One region of the Rhodococcus sp. SJ-3 genome, then DNA from elsewhere that is predicted to be linked to it. Evidence: riboswitches for the same ligand, from Rfam matches in the RefSeq annotation. Region 1 holds a riboswitch; each other region holds the start of a gene.
What was found. A riboswitch is a leader RNA that binds a small molecule or an ion and turns the genes downstream of it on or off. The one in region 1 is predicted to bind cobalamin.
Positions count from the first base shown of each region.

Region 2: another riboswitch for cobalamin. It lies ahead of cobN (cobaltochelatase subunit CobN); the one in region 1 lies ahead of ACTDXD_RS19035 (FecCD family ABC transporter permease).
Region 3: another riboswitch for cobalamin. It lies ahead of ACTDXD_RS04030 (ABC transporter substrate-binding protein); the one in region 1 lies ahead of ACTDXD_RS19035 (FecCD family ABC transporter permease).

Region 1 covers NZ_CM123306.1:4,075,608-4,082,811, reverse strand. Annotated here, with positions in the region: gene ACTDXD_RS19045 (TetR/AcrR family transcriptional regulator) at 1-1,134, shown strand, start outside; gene ACTDXD_RS19040 (SDR family oxidoreductase) at 1,296-1,955, shown strand; cobalamin riboswitch at 2,054-2,236, shown strand; gene ACTDXD_RS19035 (FecCD family ABC transporter permease) at 2,392-3,471, shown strand; gene ACTDXD_RS19030 (ABC transporter ATP-binding protein) at 3,483-4,271, shown strand; gene ACTDXD_RS19025 (ABC transporter substrate-binding protein) at 4,264-5,358, shown strand; gene ACTDXD_RS19020 ((2Fe-2S)-binding protein) at 5,387-6,220, shown strand; gene ACTDXD_RS19015 (FAD-dependent oxidoreductase) at 6,298-7,204, opposite strand, start outside.
Region 2 covers NZ_CM123306.1:889,918-897,121, forward strand. Annotated here, with positions in the region: gene cobN (cobaltochelatase subunit CobN) at 1-1,298, opposite strand, end outside; cobalamin riboswitch at 1,353-1,569, opposite strand; gene ACTDXD_RS04060 (cobalamin biosynthesis protein CobG) at 1,583-2,671, shown strand; gene ACTDXD_RS04065 (precorrin-8X methylmutase) at 2,668-3,318, shown strand; gene ACTDXD_RS04070 (precorrin-2 C(20)-methyltransferase) at 3,315-4,829, shown strand; gene ACTDXD_RS04075 (TetR family transcriptional regulator) at 4,859-5,407, opposite strand; gene ACTDXD_RS04080 (MFS transporter) at 5,415-6,854, opposite strand; gene ACTDXD_RS04085 (xanthine dehydrogenase family protein molybdopterin-binding subunit) at 7,087-7,204, shown strand, end outside.
Region 3 covers NZ_CM123306.1:880,635-887,838, forward strand. Annotated here, with positions in the region: gene ACTDXD_RS04010 (short-chain fatty acyl-CoA regulator family protein) at 1-1,007, shown strand, start outside; gene ACTDXD_RS04015 (WhiB family transcriptional regulator) at 1,009-1,266, shown strand; gene ACTDXD_RS04020 (ABC transporter ATP-binding protein) at 1,291-2,067, opposite strand; gene ACTDXD_RS04025 (FecCD family ABC transporter permease) at 2,064-3,113, opposite strand; gene ACTDXD_RS04030 (ABC transporter substrate-binding protein) at 3,113-4,201, opposite strand; cobalamin riboswitch at 4,214-4,404, opposite strand; gene ACTDXD_RS04035 (SDR family oxidoreductase) at 4,397-5,290, opposite strand; gene ACTDXD_RS04040 (hypothetical protein) at 5,429-5,599, shown strand; gene ACTDXD_RS04045 (Rv2732c family membrane protein) at 5,705-6,217, shown strand; gene cobF (precorrin-6A synthase (deacetylating)) at 6,239-6,988, opposite strand; gene cobN (cobaltochelatase subunit CobN) at 6,985-7,204, opposite strand, start outside.

The DNA.
Region 1 (7,204 bases):
CGCCACTTTCCGGGGAAGTACGCACTCTTCCTCAACTCTGCTCTCATACTCCTGGACGCCCTGGAGTCCGCTCTCGAGAGCTCACCGACGGGCCACGCCGAATCGGCTACGGACGAGCTCCGCGCGCATCTCTGCGCCATCATCGGCACCACGATCGCCAACCGGCGCACCGCAGGTATCTACCGCTGGGAACGCCGGTACCTACGACCGGAGGATCGCTCTCCCATCCGTCGGCGCGCATGGGAGGTCAACCGCAGGATCGGGGAATGTGTGAGCCTCATCCGCCCGGATATTTCCAGCACGGACACGTTCGTGCTCGTTGCCGCGATGCTCAGCGCAATCGGCAGTATCACTGCGCACAGCCTCACCCTGGCTCCGCGCCGCATCGAGCACATCCTCGTCGATGCATGTGTGGCACTGTCCCGGTCGGATCTCTCTTCGGAAGAACCCATTTCGTCGATACCCACCGCTGCGCGCCACCCGTCGTCGGTGAACAACATGCGCGAGGATCTTCTGCAATCGGCGATCGAACTCTTCCATCGGGAGGGGTACGCGGAAATCGGAGTGGAGGAGATCGCCTCGACCGTAGGCCTGCCCGCGTCGGGCGTCTACCGATACTTCCCATCGAAGGCCGATATCCTCGCAGCCGCTTTCTACCGTGCGATCGACCGGCTCGAGACCTCGATCGAGTCGGCACTTCAGCGGACCTCGAGCCCACGAGACGGCCTCGAAGCACTTGCCACGGTGTATATCGAGCTCTGCATCTCGCAGCGGGAGTTGATGTCCGTGTACTTTGCGGAGCTGATCAATGTGCCTCCCGGACCGCGGGCAGATCTACGTATGCGCCAGCGACTCGACGTCGAACAATGGGCCACCCTCCTCAACGAGGTACGCCCCGAACTCTCGAGCGTCGAATCACGCTTCCTTCTGTACGCAGCGCTCAACCTCGTTCCCGATCTGGGTGTGTTCCTCGGTCCCAACGCCGTGCGGCAACAGGCGCCGCGGATCCATGCGGTGATGATGTCGGTACTGCTCGGCTCCACGCCCGAACAGCCTGCATCCTCCGAACACAATCCGCGTATGCCGAAGTCGAGTGCCGCCGGGTCACTGTCTGCGCACACGCCGTCCAGGTAGCGATCGCCTGCCGTGTCCGGCCACTCCGGCAACTCCGCGCGCGAACAGAAGAGGCAGGCCCCAGGCGTCGACCGAGTGTGCGTGCCTTCTTCGCGCGCGGATATCGGAAGGAAGGCATGCTGGGAGACGCACCCGATCCCCGGACACAAGGAGCACTCGACATGGCACGCATCGCACTCTTCGGCGGACACGGCAAGGTCGCGCTGCACCTCGAGCGGTTACTCGCCGACTCCGGCCACGAGACCAGTGCGTTCATTCGCAACCCCGACCACGCCGACGACGTACGCGCCGCAGGAGGCACGCCGGTGGTGGCCGACGTCGAGCAACTCGACATCGCGGCGCTGTCCGACCTGCTGCAGGGCCACGATGCGGTGGTGTGGTCGGCGGGTGCGGGCGGCGGCAACCCCGCCCGCACGTACGCCGTGGACCGTGATGCCGCGATCGCATCGATGACAGCCGCGCAGGAGGCAGGCGTGCGGCGGTACGTGATGGTGTCGTACTTCGGGGCGAGACCCGACCACGGTGTGCCCGAGGACAACAGTTTCCATCCGTACGCAGAGGCGAAGGCCGCCGCCGATACACACCTGCGCGGCACCGATCTCGAGTGGACCATTCTCGGGCCGAGCGCCCTCACCCTGGATCCCCCGACCGGACGGATCGAGATCGAGGGTCAGGGTGCGAGAGACAAGGGGCAGGTCTCGCGCGCCGATGTCGCCGCCGTGATCGCTGCAGTGCTCGAGCGTCCCGAGACCGCCGGTCGCATGATCGAGTTCAACAACGGCGACACACCGATCGCGGAGGCGCTCGACGCACTCCGCTGACGGTCGTCACCGGTAGATCGACGCCGTGGACCCCGGATCTCGCACAGCGGGTCCGGACCCACGGCCATTGTTACGCCTGTGTTACGTTCTCCACGAGTCAGACGCAGCCCTGATGCAGTACGTGCATCAGAAATGCAAGGGAATCCGGTGCAACTCCGGAACTGTCGCGCAGCGGTGAAGGCGACCGACAGGGCACGTGCCACTGGACCGGAATCGGTCCGGGAAGGCGCCCTGTCGGAACGACCCTGAGTCCGAAGACCTGCTGGCTCACCGAATCACACACGTGGGCCTCGCGATTGGGCCCCTGATACGAGAGAACGATCGATGCGCGCCCAGACCGATGGCACCGCCCTCCCCATTCGTGTTCACGCCTCCGCACGAAGCGACCTACCGACCCCACGACAGGTCACGGAGTCCGCACCGTCGGGGTGCTGAGTTGCTCGAGGTCGCGAAGTCACCTCAGCGCACCACGCCACCGCAGCACACACGAATTCCGGCGATCCCGCTCCTGGTCGTCCTCGCCCTCGCGATCGTCCTCAGCGGATTCATGTCGCTGACCTTCGGGTCCGAGCCGGTGCCGCTGTCCGCCACATGGGACGTGGTGCGAGCACATTTCACCGGTGGGGTCGGCCCCGACCCGGTGTACGACACGATCATCTGGGAACTTCGTGCTCCCCGCATCCTGATGGCGCTCATCGTCGGTGCAGGCCTGGCCATGGCCGGGGCCGCAATGCAGACCCTGGTGCGAAATCCGCTGGCCGATCCCTATCTTCTGGGTATCTCCGCCGGTGCCGGCGTCGGGGCCACTCTCGTCATCATGTTCGGTGTCCTGACCACTATCGGTGTGTGGGCATTGTCGTTGGGCGCCCTGATCGGCGCCATGGTCGCCGGAGCCGCGGTCTTCGGCATCTCCATTGCACAGGGGGGCCTGACCCCACTCCGTCTCATTCTCACCGGCGTGGTCATGGCCTCGGCGTTCTCGTCCGTCTCCAGCTTCCTGGTCTTCCTCAGTGATGACCGCGATGCCGTTCGGTCGGTCCTGCACTGGACCCTCGGAAGCGTGGCGGGTGCGATGTGGGTGCAGATTCTCCCTGCCCTGCTCGTCGTGGTTGCGTCTGCCGCGATCCTGTTCGCACTCCATTCATGGCTCGACGCGCTGGCAAGCGGACCGGACGTGGCCAGAGCACTCGGTGTGCCGGTGCGGGGGCTCCGACTGGGACTCTTCGCTTTGTCGTCGATTCTTGTCGGCGTGCTGGTCTCGGTGTCCGGAGGAATCGGATTCGTCGGCCTGATCATGCCGCACCTCGCCAGGATCGTGGTGGGCGCACGCCATCGGGTGGTGCTTCCTGTGGCCGCACTCGGTGGCGCACTGTTCCTGCTCTGGATCGACATCGCTGCTCGGGTCCTGCTCAGTCCGGAGGAACTCCCCCTGGGTGTGATGACCGGTCTCGTGGGGGCACCGGTGTTCCTCTTCCTGCTGGGGCGCCGCCACTACAGTTTTTCGGACGGTGACTGATGCATATTCGGATGCGCAATGTTCGCTGCCGGATCGCCGGATCGGACATTCTGTCCGGCATCGATCTCGACTTCCCCGCCGGCTCCATGGTGGCGCTGGTGGGAATCAACGGGAGCGGTAAATCGACATTGCTTCGAACCCTCGCAGGCCTGCGCGCCCCCGCGGAGGGAACCGTCACCCTCGACGGCCGAGATCTCTATTCGCTTCCGCCACGTGCTCGGGCACGAGCGATTGCCTATGTCGGTCAGGAGGAAACACCCCCTCAGGACCTCTTGCTCGGTGAGATGGTCGCCATGGGCCGCATCCCCCATCGGCCACCCTGGTCCCTGGGAGAAGAATCCGATCGGGAGGTCACACTGCGCGCACTGACCACCGTCGAATTGGCACACGCAGTCGATCGCCGGTGCGATCAACTCTCGGGCGGTGAACGGCGCCGCGCCATGCTGGCTCGTGGATTGGCTCAGGAATCGTCCCTGCTGATCCTGGACGAACCGACCAACCATCTCGATATCCGCCATCAGATACACCTCCTCGACACACTGCGCGGCCTCGGCTGCACGGTGGTGGCCGCAATGCACGACCTCGCGCTCGCGGCGGCGTACTTCGATCGGGTCGCCGTCCTCCACGACGGCGCTCTCGCGACCTACGGCGACGCATCCGAGGCCTTGTCCCCAGCAACGATCACTCGTGCCTTCGGCGTTCCTGCAACACAACTCACCGATCCTGCGACCGGACGGCAGCACCTGGTGCTCGGTACCGACTCGCCCCGGATCCGATCACACACGGAGAACCATGCCTGAGTACGTCCCATCCCGTTCGAAGACCCTGCCTCGTTCGAGGACTCCGGTCTCGCTGGCCGTCGGCCTCCTCACCGCAGCCATGACGCTGGCCGGCTGCAGCAGCGCAGACGAACAGCAGGAGGTTGCGTCGGACGGTCACGTCACCGTCGAGAACTGCGGAGAGCAGATCACCTTCCCCTCGCCGGCACAGGCGATCTACGCCAACGACAGTCAGATCCTCCTGAATCTGCTTGCCCTCGAGGCCGACGACCGGATCACCGCGATCAGCGGTATCCGTAACACACGGCTCGACCAACTTCGCGGTATGTACGGCACAGCGCGTATCGACGCCTTGCCGGTCGTCTCGGAAGAATCCTTCAACCTCGAAACCATCCAGGCCCAGAAACCGGACGTGGTGATGGCCGGCCACGGATGGGGTTTCAGCGTGGAGAAGAACATCACGCCCGAACGCCTGAACGACGATTTCGGCATTCCCGCGTACACCGTCACCCCGACCTGCCTGCCCGGTTCGCTCGACGCGCTGTCGCCGTGGGACGAGGCGTACGCCGATCTGTCGAACATCGGGAGCATCGTCGGCCACGACGATATCGCCGCCGTGAAGATCGACGAGTTGCAGCAGCGCCGCGAGGAGATGGAGTCGGCGCCACGAGCGGACGGTGCTCCGACCGTCATGTACGTCACCTCGGTATCGAACGAAGGGGTGTCGAGCGCCGGTAATCCGCACCTCTTCACCTCGATCATCGACGTGACGGGTGCTCGTAATGCGTTCGACCACGTCGACGAGAAGAGTCCGAAGGTGTCCTGGGAGTCCGTGACTGCCGCGGACCCGGACTTCATCGTTCTCACTGACACCGGCGACGGTAGCGGAGCTTTCGAAGCGAAACTGGCTCTGCTCACCGAGAATCCCGCAACCCGTTCGTTGGACGCGGTGACACAGGGACGCATTCTGAATCTGCCGACCGACATGGGTCGCAGCGGTGCACTGATGATGGATACCGCGGAGCAACTGCGGATCGCATTGGAAGAGGCAAACCTACTGCCTCGGAGTGGAATCGAGCCGCGCATGGACCTCAGCGCGTTGAAGTGACCGGCGGCGAACGATGAAAGGTCCACACGTGAACGCGGACTCGGTACTGGCCGAGCTGATCAGCGCACTCCCGGCGAGCGCGCATTCTCCCCTGATGCTGGATGCCGGGTCTCAGGAGATCCCTGCGTCGGCGGTCCTCGACCCGGAATGGATCGGGGACGAGATGCAGTTGCGTGCCGACCGCTGGCAGGTCGACGATCCGTTGATCGTGGGGACGGTGCTGTGGCGTGCGATCAGCAATTCACTGGTTCTCCCGACGATCGCGAGTCTGTTCGTGACCGGCACGGCCCTGAGTCCGGCGATGCAGGATGTGGTCCTGCACCGCCGGGCCCTGACCGGGCGCGACGCCGACTTCGTCGCGGTAGGCGGGATCTCGACATCGGACGACACGTTCTCACCGAATCGGAAGATGTACGGACGACTGGTGGGCGCGCGGTCGACTCGCGTCCTCACCACTTCTCCGGAAGCCGCCCTGATCGAGTCATTGGGCGCCGGAATCGAATTCATGGCGAGCCGCTGCGGTAAAGGCGAGCGGCGACTCTGGGCTGTCGCAGTCGACTCCCTCGCGACCCGGTTCCTGTGGGCAGGCTCGGCCACGGGCCGGACGAACGACGCGATGGACGCCGCGCGCGCCATGGTGCAGAGGATCTCGGACCAGCTCCCGGGACCTCGATTGCCGGACCCACGGTTCCAGACCGTGATGGCGGATACCTCGTCCTCACCGCACACTTTCGTGCACAGAGTGTCGTGTTGTCTGCTGTACAACGGCCCGCACGGAGTGAAGTGCTCGACATGTCCTCGTCAGCACCCCGACCTCCGGCTCGAACGACTCGTCGAGCGTGCTCGGCGAGCGGACCGGTAAGAGCCCGGAACGGCCGAACGTCACCTTCATCCAATCCAACTGAACGAAGGTGACGTTCGGCCATATCGCAGCGGGCGTCAGGCCTGCTGAACAAGCTCCTCGACCCGCACCGGGGAGGTGTCCGAGGCAGCCGCAATGGCCTCCTCGAACTGCCGGTGGTCGACCTGCGAACCGAGCATCAGGGCGAGACGCGTGAGGAAACCTTCACGATCGCTCTCGTCGACCTGGTCGAGCGCAGTCGACAGCCCCAGCCACACGTTCTCACGACGCTGCTCGTCTTCGGTGACCTGCTCGGCCGGACGGGCAGGCAACGCGTCGCCGGATGGAGCGGCACCGGAGCGCAACGCGTCTGCGATACCCGACAGCCCTGCAACAGGCACGCGGCACAGCAGAAGACCGTCGGGACGGATCACGAAAGTGTCGCCGGCCTTCGCGCCGAGCGCGTCGGCGAGGTCGGCGGCGTCGAGTACGGTCACACCGTCCACCTCGGCACTGCCGACTGCGAGTGCGCGGACGCTCTCGGGCGACAGCGCTGTTGCGAGCTCGGCCGTGGCCGCGGCGAGCGCGGCGCTGCCCGCCTCGTCGAGCCCGAAGCCGAGCACCGCGAAACCGGTGCCGCGAGCGACGTTGAGTGAGGTGTCGGCCCCGCCGATACGCACGCGGCGGTCTTCGACCGGATCACCCGGCAGCACACCGTCGGTCCCCGGAGCCACCGACCACGTCAGCGGCGACAGTCGCGCGTGGGTGGCACTGGACTGACGCGGATTGATCAGGTGACCGAACTCGGGGCGACCGACTGCAAGCGCGAGGACTGCGTCGCGCGTGGTGCGGTATCCGTGGCTGCCCGGGCTCATGATGAGGGTGGACTTGCCTGCGTTGGCAACGTTCTGCTCCCACGCGTTGTGGCGCTCGGACGAGTACGCCTGAAGCAGGGCGGCGTCGGCATTGCCGTGGATCACGGCCGCGAGCTGCCATGCGAGGGTC
Region 2 (7,204 bases), 2.6 Mb from region 1:
GGCAGGTCCTTCGTCCACTCCACGTACTCGGATGTGGTCACTCGCACCGGGTTACCGGCCAGCTGGTCGGCTGTGAGCCATTCCTCGTCCTGACCACCTGCATCGATCAGCGCGTGGATGAGGGTGTTTCCGGCTTCTGTGTCGTCGTCGACGTCCATCCCGGGGAAGCCTGCGCCGAGGTCGTATCCGAGATCGCGCAGTGCTCGCAGCATCTTGATCGCCGACACGGGAGTGTCGAGACCGACGGCGTTGCCGACGCGTGAGTGCTTGGTGGGATAGGCCGACAGCATGATCGCGATACGCCGGTCCGCGGGCGGGACATGCCGCAGCCGCGCGTGCGCAACCGCAATACCCGCCACGCGACGGCAGCGTTCCGGATCGGTGACGTAGCGGGGCAGGCCGTCGGAGTCGAGTTCTTTGAACGAGAACGGCACCGTGATGATGCGGCCGTCGAATTCGGGAACCGCGATCTGGGTCGCGGAGTCGAGCGGGGACACGCCGTCGTCGGAGTCTGCCCAGCTGTCGCGGCTCCACGTCAGGCACAGCGCCTGCAGAATCGGAATATCGAGCGCGGCAAGGGCTCCCACATCCCAGGCCTCGTCCTCGCCGCCTGCGCTCACCGTGGCGGGCTTGGTGCCACCGGCGGCGAGTACGGTCACGACGAGCGCGTCGAGGCTGCCGAGTTCGGCGAGCAGGTCGTCGGAAGCACCACGCAGCGAAGCGCAGTGCACGACCACTCCCCGGGCCTTACCCGTCGCGTCGATCGCGTCGGCCAGATCATGCGCGAACTGCACGTTTCCGCTGGTGTGGTGGGCGCGGTAGAACAGCACCCCCACCCGCGGCAGCGACTCGTCGACCGGCGTGGGCCGGTCGAGTACACCCCATTCGGGTAATTCGGCGGGCGGCTCGAAGCCCTCACCGCCGAGCAGCACGGTGTCCGACAGGAACGCGTGGAGCTGCGCAAGGTTGGCAGGGCCGCCGTGGGCGAGATAGCGATGCGCCTCGGCAGCGGTCCCGATCGGCACCGTCGAGTAACTCATGAGCTCGGCGTCCGGTGTCTGTTCACCACCCAGGACGACGACCGGAACACCCCGTCCGAGGACGGCGTCGAGCCCGTTCTGCCAGGACCTGGCAGAGCCGAGAATCCGCACGATGACCAGGTCGGCGCCGTCGAGGAGTCCGCCCAGGTCTGCGTCCACGTCGAGGCGCGACGGGTTCCCGACCACCCAGTCGGCGCCGCTCGAGCGGGCCGACAACAGGTCGGTGTCCGATGTCGACAGCAAAGCGAGGCGCGTCACGACGCAACCCGAAACTCGAGGCACACGGCCATGTTCAGTCTCCAAAACCCTCGTGGACGTACTCATGCCGTGGCCGGTCTCCTGGCTGACGGATCATCGCTACTGCGCCGACCTTCCCGGACTGCCGTCCAGTGGTCTCCGTTCCGGCAGGCCGGTACGGACGAGGGCGAGCAACTACCCGCTCACAGTGGCGAGGGCCGCGCCGGTTTCTCACCGGCTTCCCGTAACCACGGCGTCGCCAGCGTAGCGCACCATTTTCTGAGGATGTGCAACCATGTGGTCCTGTGGAGCACGTCTCGCCCGATCTTCCCCCCGACCGCTGCCCCGGGCTGCTGCGACCGCACGTCGCAGCCGACGGGGCGCTGGTGCGTCTGCGCGCCCCCGGGGGCCGTCTTCCCTCCGGCGGGCTCGGTCGACTCTCAGCCGCGTCGCAGGAATTCGCCGACGGTGACGTGCACCTCACATCCCGCGGAAACCTGCAGATCAGGGGAATCTCTCTCGACGCGTGCGGCAATGTGCCCGCCGGTCTCACCGACGCAATCGCGACCGCCGGTTTCCTGCCGTCACCTTCGCACGAGCGGGTCCGCAACGTGGTCGCATCGCCGTTGTCGGGGCTCGTCGGCGGGGTCGCCGACATCAGGCCTCTGATCGGTGCACTCGATACTGCGCTGTGCGCAGAACCGGCGCTCGCCGAGCTGCCCGGCCGATTCCTGTTCGGTCTCGACGACGGCCGCGGCGACGTCGCCGGGCTCCGCTGCGATCTCGCCGCTGTCGCCGTGGACATGGCAACCATACGGATCGTGATCGGCGATCTGGCCGGGCCGACGGTGCCGATGTCGCAGGTCGTCGACACGCTGATCGGTCTTGCCCTCGACTTCGTGCGGACACGCGGGACGCTCTGGCATGTGCGGCAACTACCCGGGCGCGGCACCGAACTCGGGGGTGACGGCCGGACTCCCGCGCTCCCGTCGTATGCGATGCCCTACGGAATGCTCGCCGGTGCGGTATCGGCGCTGGTCCCGCTGGGAATCCTTTCGCCGTCCATGGCTACGGCCCTGCCCGACGACGACGTGATCGTCACCCCGTGGCGCGGCATCGTACTCCCCACCGGCGCCGATCCGGCCGCGCTGTCCGACGCCGGATTCGTGTTGTCGGACGACTCCGCGTGGCCCCGGGTCACCGCGTGCACCGGATCCCCCGGGTGTAGCCTCGCCCGAGGTGATACCCGGGCTCTGGCCCGTCGCGCCGTCGCTTCCGGCACCACAGCAGACCGCCTACATGTCGTGGGCTGCGAACGCGCCTGCGGTGCACCGAATTCCCCGCACACCCTTGTTTTCGCCAGCCGCTCGACGTCACACAGGAGCTCGACGTGACCCTTCAGCCACCACCCCGCCGCTACGAGTACGAGACGGACGGCGCGCATATCTATGTTCGTTCGTTCGCGACGATCCGCGCCGAATCCGACCTCGCGGCGATCCCGGACGATGCAGAGAAGGTCGCGGTGCGGATGATCCACGCGAGCGGGCAGACCGACCTGGCGAAGGATCTGGTGATCCATCCCGATCTGGTGTCCGCGGCCCGCACGGCCCTGAACGCGGGCGCACCGATCCTGGCCGATGCGAACATGGTCGCCGCCGGGGTGACCCGTACACGGCTGCCCGCCGACAACGAGGTGCTGTGCCTGCTCGGCGATCCTCGCGTGCCCGGCCTGGCCCAGCAGTGGAACACCACGCGCTCGGCTGCGGCCGTGTCCCTGTGGACGGAGCGGCTGGAGGGATCGGTGGTCGCGATCGGTAACGCGCCCACTGCACTGTTCCACCTGTTGGAGATGCTCGATGCCGGCGCACCGCGACCCGCAGCGATCATCGGTGTGCCGGTGGGATTCATCGGCGCCGCCGAATCCAAGGATGCCCTGATCGAACATGATCTGCAGATCCCCCATCTCGTGGTGCGGGGTCGGCGGGGCGGGTCGGCAATGGCGTCGTCGGCGCTCAACGCACTGGCTCAGGAGGCGGAATGACCGGCAGGATCTACGGGGTCGGGCTCGGACCCGGCGACCCGGAACTCATCACCCGCAAGGCCGCTCGCCTGATCGCGGAGGCCGACGTCATCGCCTACCACTCGGGCACGCATGGCCGGTCGATCGCGCGCGGGATCGCGGCCGGACTGATCCCGGACGGCGTGATCGAAGAGAAGCTGGTGTACCCCGTCACCGTCGGCACCACTGACCACCCCGGCGGATACGACGGGGCGATCGCCGATTTCTACGATGAGTGCGCTGCGCGCCTTGCCACCCACCTCGACGCCGATCGCACCGTCGTCGTGCTGTGCGAAGGCGACCCGTTGTTCTACGGGTCGTACATGTACCTCCACGACCGGTTGTCGAAAGAGTATGTTGCCGAGGTGATCCCCGGGGTCACGTCGTTCTCGGCTGCGGCAGCCGCGGCCGCCGAGCCGCTTGTGCGCCGCACCGATGTCCTCACCATCCTCCCGGGAACCCTTCCTGAGCCCGAACTGGCAAGGCGACTGGCCGATACCGACGGCGCGGTCATCATGAAACTGGGCCGCACCTTCGAATCGGTGCGAAACGCCCTGGAACAGTCCGGACGACTCGGCGATGCCGTGTACGTCGAGCGTGCAACCATGGGCGGGCAACGCATCGTCGCAGCCGCAGACGTGGATCCCGATACGGTCCCGTACTTTTCGGTGATCCTCACCGCCGGCGACAAGGCTCCTCGCAATCGCGGAGTGCTCGACCGATCCCGCCCCGCCGCGCCCGAGACGGAGACCTCGGTCGAGACACACGAATTGCTGGTGATCGGACTCGGCCCCGCCGACGACAGATGGCTCACTCCCGAGGCATCGTCGGCTCTCGCGTCGGTCGATCACGTCGTCGGATACGGTCCGTACGTCGATCGGGTTCCGGTTCGCTCCGGCCTGCAACGACATTCGAGTGGGAATACCGTCGAGGTCGATCGCGCCAGATTCGCACTCGACCTGACATTGTCCGGCGAGAAGGTGGCCGTGGTGTCCGGCGGTGACGCCGGGGTGTTCGGGATGGCGTCGGCGGTGTTCGAGGCCGCGCAGGATCAGAAATACGCGTCCGTGCCGATCCGTGTGCTGCCGGGAGTGTCGGCGGTGCAGGCCGTCGCAGCCCGGGCGGGCGCACCCATCGGCGGGGATTTCGCAGTCATGAGCCTGTCGGATCGGCTCAAGCCGTGGAAGGTGATCGAGAAGCGGCTCACCGCAATTGCAGAAGCCGATCTCGTGCTGGGGATCTACAATCCCGCGTCCCGGTCGCGGACGACGCAGGTCGCCGACGCGCGTTCGCTGTTCCTGCAGCATCGGCCGAGCGACACCGTCGTCGTGATCGGAAGGGACGTGGGAAGGCCGGGTGAGTCGCTCGAGGTCACCACCCTCGAGAAACTGGATCCTGCGAGCATCGACATGAAGTGCCTGCTCATCATCGGCGCGGCAGGCACTTCGACGTTGCCGTCCGGTTCTGTGTGGACGAAACGCTCGGTCGAGTAGACCCGGCGTCGCCCCTGGGCGCCCAGGAGTCAGAGTTCGGTGTCGTCGACGATCTGCTGCACGAGCGCACCGTACGCCTCGATCAACTTCGCGCTGTCGATCACCTGGGGCGTCAGGATCTCGAAGGTGCGCAGGCCGCTCGCCAGGCCCAGCAGCAGCGTCACGACCATTCGGGCACGCGCCTTGTCGGGCGTCTGCTCGCCGATCACCGCTGCGATCCGAGGCACCACTCGTTCCGTCATCTTCGCGCGGGCAGTTTCGGGATCCGGGGCTTCCTGCACGAGATACGGGGCCATTGCCCAGAATTCGTAGTCGCCCGAGTTCCGGCGTTCGACGATGGCCCGCACAAGCCGGTATCCGGGCGGTTCCTCCGCGGGATCGAGATCGGCGAGTCCCGGAGATTCGGGCGCAGCGGCCTGGAAGAGTTCGGCCTTGCTGCCGGTCAGCTTCATCACCAGGGCGGGCGAGACACCGGCCGCCTCGGCGATCTCCCTGATGGTCGTTCCGTTGAAGCCCCGCTCGGCGAACAGCGGCCGGGCGGCGTCGAGAATGGTGTCGCGAGTCGTCCGTTCGATCATCGCCGCCTCACGCTGCCTCGGTCGGATCGGCGACCGGAGGCGTGCGCACCGACCGATCTTTCGGCAGGAGAACGGCACACAGCATGGCGACGAACGTGGACGAACCCGCGATCACGAAGATCACGATGATGGCGCCGTGCGCGGGGAAGGTCGCGCCGGACGCTTCGATGGTGATACTCGTGAGCAACGCGGCGACCACCGCGCTCATACTCGACATCCCGATGGTGCGCAGGAGGCTGTTGAGGCCGTTCGCGGCCGCGGTTTCGGTGACCGGAACAGCAGCCATGATCAGTGCCGGCAGGGTCGCATAGGCCAACGCGTTGCCGATGCTCACCATCGCCGCACCGATGATGATCAGGGCGACGGTGTCGTCCCAGGCGATACGGAAACTGTAGGCCGCGGTCATGACGATCGTCCCGAGCATGAGGGTGAAGCGCCCACCGAACCGCATGGTGAGCCTCCCGGCCACCGGCGCGGTCACGAACATCGCCAGGCTGCCGGGGATCATGCACAGTCCGGCCGTTGCGGCGCTGAGCCCGAATCCGAAGCCGGTGATCTCGGGTAGCTGCAACTGTTGTGTGGTCGCCAGCAGGCTGGCGTACGCGGAGAATCCGATGAAGAGTCCTGCAAGGTTGGCGAGTAGCACCGTGCGCCTCGCCGACACGCGCAGGTCGACCATCGGGGCCTTCACTCGCAACTGGTAGGGCACGAAGGCAACCGCGATGGCGACGGCCGCGACGAAGCACGCGACGGTCTGCGCACTCGACCAGCCCCACGCCGGGCCCTTCGAGATCCCCAGAAGCAGAGCGGTCAGGGCGAGCGACAGCAACAGCGCACCGAGAATGTCGAAGCGGCCCCGAGTTCCCGTCGCGGAGGCGGGAACGACGAGCAGGATGCCCAGCGTGAGTAATGTGCCGACTGCCGCAGACACCCAAAAGACGGACGTCCAGCCGAAGTTGTCGTACAACGCGCCCGCCGCCGGCATGCCCAGTGCACCACCGATTCCCATGGTGGAGCTGGTGAGCGCCACAGCACCGGCGACCTTCTCGCGCGGAAGCACATCGCGCAGGACTGCCATCGCCACCGGGATGAGCGACGACGAGAACCCCTGCAGGCCGCGACCGATGAGCACGAACAGATAGTCGCCTCCGATCGCCGCGATCAGCGCACCGGCGACCATCATCGACAACGACAGCACCATCATCCGGCGCTTGCCGTACATGTCGGCCATCCGGGAGACGATGGGCGTGGCCACCGCTCCGGTCAGCAAGGTGATCGTGATGAGCCAGCCGACATCACCCGCGGTGACATCGAGCAGCTCCGGGAGATCCGGTAGCAGGGGTACCACGAGGGTGGTCTGGAGGGCTACGACGAGACCCGCCGCACTCAGCAGCGCCGTGATCACGCCGCTGGGCACCGGGTTCCGCGACGCGGCCGCTGCATCCATCCCGATCCTCCATCACCTTCGGTGAACGCCGTTCACCCCAATGCAGTGAACGTCGTTCATCCCACGAGTGTCAAATGCCCTGCGCCTCACATTCCGCGACGTCACACGGCACGCCGGGGCCTCATGCCAGTGAGAAGCACGTGCTCACTTTGGGAGAATGTGATTGACACCTCACTTCGCGGGGTGCTAGACACTTGCTCAGCATCCACCGAAGGCCGAGGTGAGTATTTCTGTGACAAGGCCCAGCATTTCCGCTTACGTCGGGACTCGCATCAAGCGAGTCGAAGACCCCCGACTCCTGACCGGCGCCGGCATGTTCGTCGACGACGTGACACGTCCCGGCATGCTCC
Region 3 (7,204 bases), 2.6 Mb from region 1:
CACCCTACGAGGAAGTCCGCGACTTCTTCTACGACCGCCGCAACCACATCGCCGAACTCGACGATGCCGCCGAGGAACTGTTCACCAGCCGGGGACTGACAGTCGGCGGGCTCGATCTGCAGTTGAGCGGTCTGCTGCACGACGAGCACGGCATCACAGTGGTCATCCGCACCGATGAACCCGACCGGATCGGGCCGAAGCGCACCTACGACCCGGTCACGAAGGTCCTGACCCTCGCGCGACGCCTGACCCCCGGTCAACGCGCATTCCAGCTGGCCACGCAACTCGCGTTCATCGCGCACGCCGGCACTGTCGACGCAGTTGTCGCAGATGCCGAGGGCTTGCCCGAACGCTCACGTGCCCTTGCGCGTGTAGGCCTGGCCAACTACTTCGCCGGGGCACTGATCCTGCCGTACACCCAGTTCCTGCGCTCCGCCGAGGCGATGCGCTACGACATCGACCTTCTCGGCGCGAAGTTCGAGGTGGGTTTCGAAACGGTGTGTCACCGGTTGTCGACTCTGCAGCGGCCCGGGCAGCGTGGGGTGCCGTTCTTCTTCGTCCGCACCGACCGTGCCGGAAACATCTCGAAGCGCCAGTCCGCCACCGCTTTCCATTTCTCCCGTGTGGGCGGCAGCTGCCCGCTGTGGATTGTGCACGATGCGTTCACGTCGCCGGGGCGCATCCTGACGCAGGTGTCGCAGATGCCCGATGGCCGTACCTACCTGTGGATCGCCCGCACCACCCATGAGGGCGCCCCCGGATATCTCGCCGCCAAAAGGGATTTCGCGGTCGGTCTGGGCTGCGATATCGGCTACGCCGACAAACTCGTCTACTCGCGAGGGTTGCGTCTCGACGATCCCGACACCACGGTGCCCATCGGCGCGGGTTGCAAAGTGTGCGATCGTCCGTCGTGCACCCAGCGGGCATTCCCGCATCTGGGCCGCACCATCCGGATCGACGAGAACAACGCGGGCCTCGTGCCCTACTCCGCCACCGAGAGCCGGTGAGATGCACGAGCGACACCTCGATCAGGATGTGGACTGGTGGGCGCAGGCCGATTGCCGGTTCTTCGGTCCCTCGGCCTTCTTCGGGCCCGACTCGGAATCGCCCGCCGAGCGACTCCGCCGCGAGAACCACGCCAAGCGGATCTGCGCCGGTTGCTCTGTCGCCGACAAGTGTCTTCAGTACGCGGTCGACAGCGGCGAACAGTTCGGGATCTGGGGTGGGACCTCGGAACGGGAACGTAAGTCCCTGACCCGTGCGTGATTTCGGTATCCGGAACTAACAGAATCACGCACGGGCAGCCGGGCTGCGCAACCTGTGGTAACGGATCACGGGAACTCCGTCATCGACCTCGACCGTTGCATGAACGCCGTACACCTGCTCGACCAGGTCAGCGGTGAGCGCCTCGACCGGCGTGCCGTGCGCGACGATCCTTCCCCGCGACAGCACCACCACCCGATCGCAGAACATCGCCGCGAGATTGAGATCGTGCAACGCCACGTAACTGGTCACCGGAAGAGCCGCGACCCGTTCGAGAATGTCGAGCTGATGCTGAATATCGAGGTGGTTCGTCGGTTCGTCCAGCAACAGTTCTTCGGGTTCCTGCGCGAGGGCCCGGGCGATCTGTGCTCGCTGACGTTCACCACCGGACATCGAGCGCCACAACCGGTCGGCGAACTCGACCATCCCCGTCACGTCGAGCGCCCGGTCGATAGCGGCGCGTCCGCGCTCGTCGCGCCCGAATGCGTCGGTGTGCGGAATGCGGCCGAGCCGCACCACATCTCGCACCCGAATGTCGACCTCGGTGTGTGCATGCTGCCCGACCATCGCAACCCTGCGCGCCAGACCTCGCCGGCCTAGGCTCCCGATATCGGTTCCGTCGAGAGTCACCGTCCCGTCGTCGGGACGATCGATGCCGGCAAGCAGGCGCAGCAGCGACGATTTTCCCGATCCGTTCGGTCCGAGCAGCCCGATAGTCTCCCCCGGCACCGGGTCGATCGTCACGTCGTCGATGACGAGGTTTCCGCCGCGGCTCCACCGCAGCGACTGCGCAGAGAGTGTCACGGCGTACTCCTCGTACGGAACAGGATCAGCGCGAATGCCGGGACGCCGATCAGAGCGGTCACTACACCCACCGGAACCTCCTGTGGCGCAAACACAGTGCGGGCCACCGCGTCCACCCACACCATGAACACCGCGCCCACCACCGCGGTGACGGGCACGAGATGACTGTGCCGGGGGCCCACCAGGAATCGTGCTGCGTGCGGAAGGACGAGACCGACGAACCCGATCGCACCCGCGGCACTGACCAGCACGGCAGTGATCAGAGCGGTCACCAGCAGGAACATCAGACGGGTACGGCCCACCGAGATGCCGAGTGTCGCGGCGGTCGACGAACCGAATGTGAATGCGTCCAGGGAGGATGCTTTGATCAGACACACGACGATACCGAGCGCGCACACCGTGCCGCAGAGCGCCACATCGCTCCACGTGGCGCCCGACAGCGATCCCAGGAGCCAGAACAGCACACCGCGGGTGCGTTCCGCATCGGCGGACGAGATCACGATGAACGACGTCAATGCCGAGAACAGCTGGGTTCCCGCAACTCCTGCGAGCACCACACGCGAGGTGCCGCCACCTGCGCCGGTGGCGAGCAACAACACGAGCGCGAACGACGCGAGCGCACCCAGGAATGCGCCACCCGACAGCGACACGGCGCCGCCCCCGATACCCAGCACCGCAATCATCACGGCGCCCGTCGAGGCACCCGACGAGATCCCCAGAACGAACGGATCGGCCAGCGGGTTGCGCAGGAGCGACTGCATGATCACGCCGCACACCGCGAGACCGGCGCCGCACACCGCGGCCAGCAGGGTCCGCGGCAGCCTCAGCTCCCAGACGATCCCCTCACGGATCGCGCTGACCGAACTGTCAGCGAGCCCCAACCGGTCGAAGATGACGGCGTAGACGTCCGGCACGGACAGTTCGGCCGGGCCGATCGTGACCGTCACAGCGATCGAAAGCGCCAGTACCACCAGTCCGATCGCAACGACGACTGCTGCGACAGGGCCGCGCTCGGTAGGCGACCGATCCTTCGTCGCCGACACCATCAGCCCGCGAGATTCCACTCGCGCAGTGCGGCGGCGACCTTCTCGATTCCGTCGATCGTGCGGATCGACGGGTTCATGTCGGCACCGTTGACGACGATGTACCGCTGGTTCTGCACGGCCGTCAGACGCTGGGTCACCGGATTCGTTTCGAGGAATTCGATCTTGCTGTCCAGCGCGTCACCCGCAATGCTGCGCCGGCTCAGGTCTCCGAGTACGAGGGCCGTGGGATCCCGATCGAGGACCGACTCCCAGCTCACCTGCGGCCACTCGTTCGTGGTGTCGTCGAAGACGTTCTTCGCGCCGACGGAGTTGGTGATGATGCCCGACGAACCGCAGCACCCCGCGACATACGGGGTGGCCGTGTCGGCGAACCAGTACGCGAGAGACACCCCGGAGGCGTCGATCTCACCCGCGGCCGTCTCGTACCGCTGCTGGAGTTCGGCGACGAACTCTTCACCGCGCTCGGTCACGTCGAAGATCGCGGCGAGTTCGCGAATCTCCTTGTACACCGCGTCCATCGTCAGTGGCTCGGTGCGGTTGCCGTCGGAGTTGACGCTGTTGTCGTCCTTGCCGTCGCAGTCGGTGGGCGAGAGGTAGGACGGTACCCCGAGCTGCTCGAACTGCTCCGCCGTCGCGACGCCGCCTTCGCCGAGGGTGCCGCCGAACGATGCCGACACGAAGTCGGGTTCGGTATCGAGCACGACCTCGAACGACGGATTGTTGTCGGCCAGGCGCGGGACCAGCTCGTTCTCGGCCGCGAGGTTCTCGCGCACCGGATCGGTCCACGTCGCGGTGCCGACCATGCGCTCGGCCAGGCCGAGCGACAACAGGATCTCGGTCGACCCCTGGTTGAGCGATACGGCACGCTGCGGCGCGGCGTCGACCGTGACCTCGTGGCCACAGTTCTCGATGGTCAGCGGGTAGTTCGTCGAGCCCGCCGCGGCGCTGCTCTCCTGCCGGTCGGCGGCATCGGAGTCCGCATCACTCGACGAACAGCCGGCGACGGTCAGTGCAACCGCGACGAGCGCGACGCCTGTGCGCAGCACCGTGTGCCGCCCCGTACGGGCGGCGAAAATCGAAATACTCATGTCCATCCTCGTGGTAATGCCTCGGCCGACGCAGGTGTCCTGGCTCCCGGATCGACGCTTTCCCCCGGCCTTCCAGCCCATACGGGCCGTGACCGTGAATTGGGGGATCGCTCCTCGGTGACAGTTGCGGGACAGCCCCGGATTCGCACCGGTGTTCCCTACGCCGAGTCACACAGTACAAGACCTCGTCCGAGGTCAGGCGAATGGCACACCACCGGTCACCGCAACGACCTCGCCCGTGACATAACTCGATTCCTGTGATGCGAGAAAGACATAGGCGGGGGCAAGTTCGGCCGGTTGCCCCGGCCGGCCGAGGGGGACATCGGCACCGAAGTGTTCATAGGCATCCCGGGTCATCGTCGCCGGGATCAGCGGAGTCCAGATCGGACCTGGGGCTACCGCATTGACGCGGATTCCCTTGGACGCGACGTCCGCTGCCAGCCCCCTGGTGAAGTTCACGATGCCCGCTTTGCTGGTTGCGTAGTCGAGGAGACCGGGTGACGGGTTCGTGGCCTGGATCGACGTGGAATTCACGATCGTCGACCCCGGAGGCATTTCGGCGACTGCGTACTTGCAGAGCCAGAACAGCGCATACAGGTTGGTCTTCATCACGCGATCGAACTGCTCGGTCGTCATGTCGGCGATGCCGCCCGGCTCCATATGCTGGTAGGCGGCATTGTTGACGAGGATATCGAGTCCGCCCAATTCCAGAACAGCGGTGTCCACCAGCCCACGGCACAGATCTTCGGAACGAATATCGCCGGGGGCGAGCACCGCCCGGCGCCCCGCATCCTCGATCAGCGTGGCCGTCTGCCGCGCATCGTCGTCTTCTTCGAGGTAACTCAAGACGATATCGGCGCCTTCGCGTGCGAACGCGACCGCGACGGCCCGCCCGATACCCGAGTCGGCACCGGTGACGAGGGCACGCCTGCCTTCGAGACGGCCGCTTCCCCGATACGTCCGCTCTCCGTGATCGGGTGCCGACACCATCTCGGAGGTGCGACCCGGATACGGGATCTCCCCCTGGTCCGCAAGTGGTGGCGTCGCGAATTGCTCTTTCGGATTCTGCATGCGGTGCTGGTCTGGCATCGGGTCCTCCGGACGTCGGGGTGACTCTCGGCATACCCGGTCCGCCGAGGCGGCACACGCGGTTCGTCGCGACGCTGTCTGGGTATGACGCTGTCTGGGGATGCAGAAACGCGACACCCCCCGACGAAAGGACGAGAGATGAACGCAGAGAAGGATCCGAAGACGGACGGAGCGACACGCAAGGAGAACGGTGCTGCTCCCGATGTGGTGTCCGACCCCGCGCAGTCGACGGAAGACCGGTCCTCCGACTGGACCGACGAAGGCGGCGCGACCCCGTCGGGTCCCGCGACGGATACCGACGAAGACTGACGCCTCTACCGATTCTGGGTTTACCCTGGTAGTCGACACCTTGTACCGGATCGTGCGCGGACGTCCATAATGGCCTCTCGTGTGGTCGAACGAGGAGGCGTGCCCGTGAGTGAAAACCTGTCGGCGTACCGGAGCGACTTCGCGCGGATCGAGAAGCGGATCGCCGGGGAGTTCGATGCCGGGAAGCGGCGCTGGGTGCTCGCCGGGTTCATGACCCTGTTGGCCATCGGGCTACTGCTGCCGTTGACGTCGACGCAGTGGTCGTGGATGGCGCTCGCCGACTGGTTCGGTGGGGGCGCCCCCGTCTCCATGCCGCTGCGGATCTTCGTGACGCTCGCGGCGGTGTTCGGGGTGCTCGTGTCGTCGATAGCACTGGCCCGGCGCAGCTGGAGGTTCGCGGTTGCAGCGACGCTCGGCTGCGGTCTCGGCTCGTTCTTCGGCCTCTTCGGCTACTGGTCGCAGACGGGAATGATCATCGACGGCCCGCACGCTCCTGGGATCGGGATGGTGATCGCGTGGGTGTCGATGGTCGCGCTGACTTCGCAGTGGTTACCGATCGCGCTCAGCAAGTCGCCCACCGATCCACGCCCACGACCGACTCTGATTCGCTCGCACTGACCCCGATCGTTTCTGCGCGGCTCAACCAGCGCGGCGCAGCAGATAGGTGTCCATCACCCAGCCTCGCGCGGACCTGGACCGCGTCCGGGCCACGTCGATGGCGTCGAGCACCTCATGCAGACGTCCCGCGACGAGTTCCTCGTCTTCCGTTCCGAGGTTCGCGCCCCACCAGATGTCCCAATCGCCGTCGAGTTCCCGGCAGGCAAGCTGACCGTCGAGCATGACGATGAGATTGTCCGCTCCCGATGCGACCTCCTCACCGAGGCGCCGACCGGTGGTGATCGTGACCGGGCCACCGATTCTGTTGAACACCAGACGATGCCGGGCAGCGAGCAGTTGAATACTGCTCACACCTGGCACGACGTCGTAGTCGATGTCGAGCACACCGCGATCACGGATCCGCTCTACGACACGAATGGTGCTGTCGTACAGACTCGGATCGCCCCACACCAGAAATCCGACCGTCTCCTCGTCACGGATCTCTGTGCGCAGCACCGCCTCGTACGCCTCGGCACGGGCCGCATGCCAGTCGCGTACCTCCGTCCCGTACTGCTCCGGTGCCCGGTCGCGCGGGGGGTCGGGCACCACGATCGTGCGGTATCGCCCGGTGGTGTGACGACGCAGGATCTGTTCGCGCACCGACACGAGATCGTCCACGCCGCGCTGCTTGTCGGCGACGACGAACGCGTCGACGCTCTCGAGTGCCTTGACGGCCGCGACTGTGAGATCGTCCGGACCCCCCGGCCCGATCCCGATCAGTCGCAACCTCATCCTCGGTCCTCGAGATCACCCTCGACGTCGAGGTACGCCTGCTGCAGTGCATTCAGGGTTTCCGGATCCGGCTCTGCCCACAGTCCACGATCGGCCGCCTCGGTGAGTCGTTCGACGATACCGCGCAGTGCCCACGGGTTGGCCTCGCGCAGAAACTGCTGGTTCTCCGGGTCGAGCGCATAGTTCTGCGCCAGCGACTCGTACATCCAGTCCTCG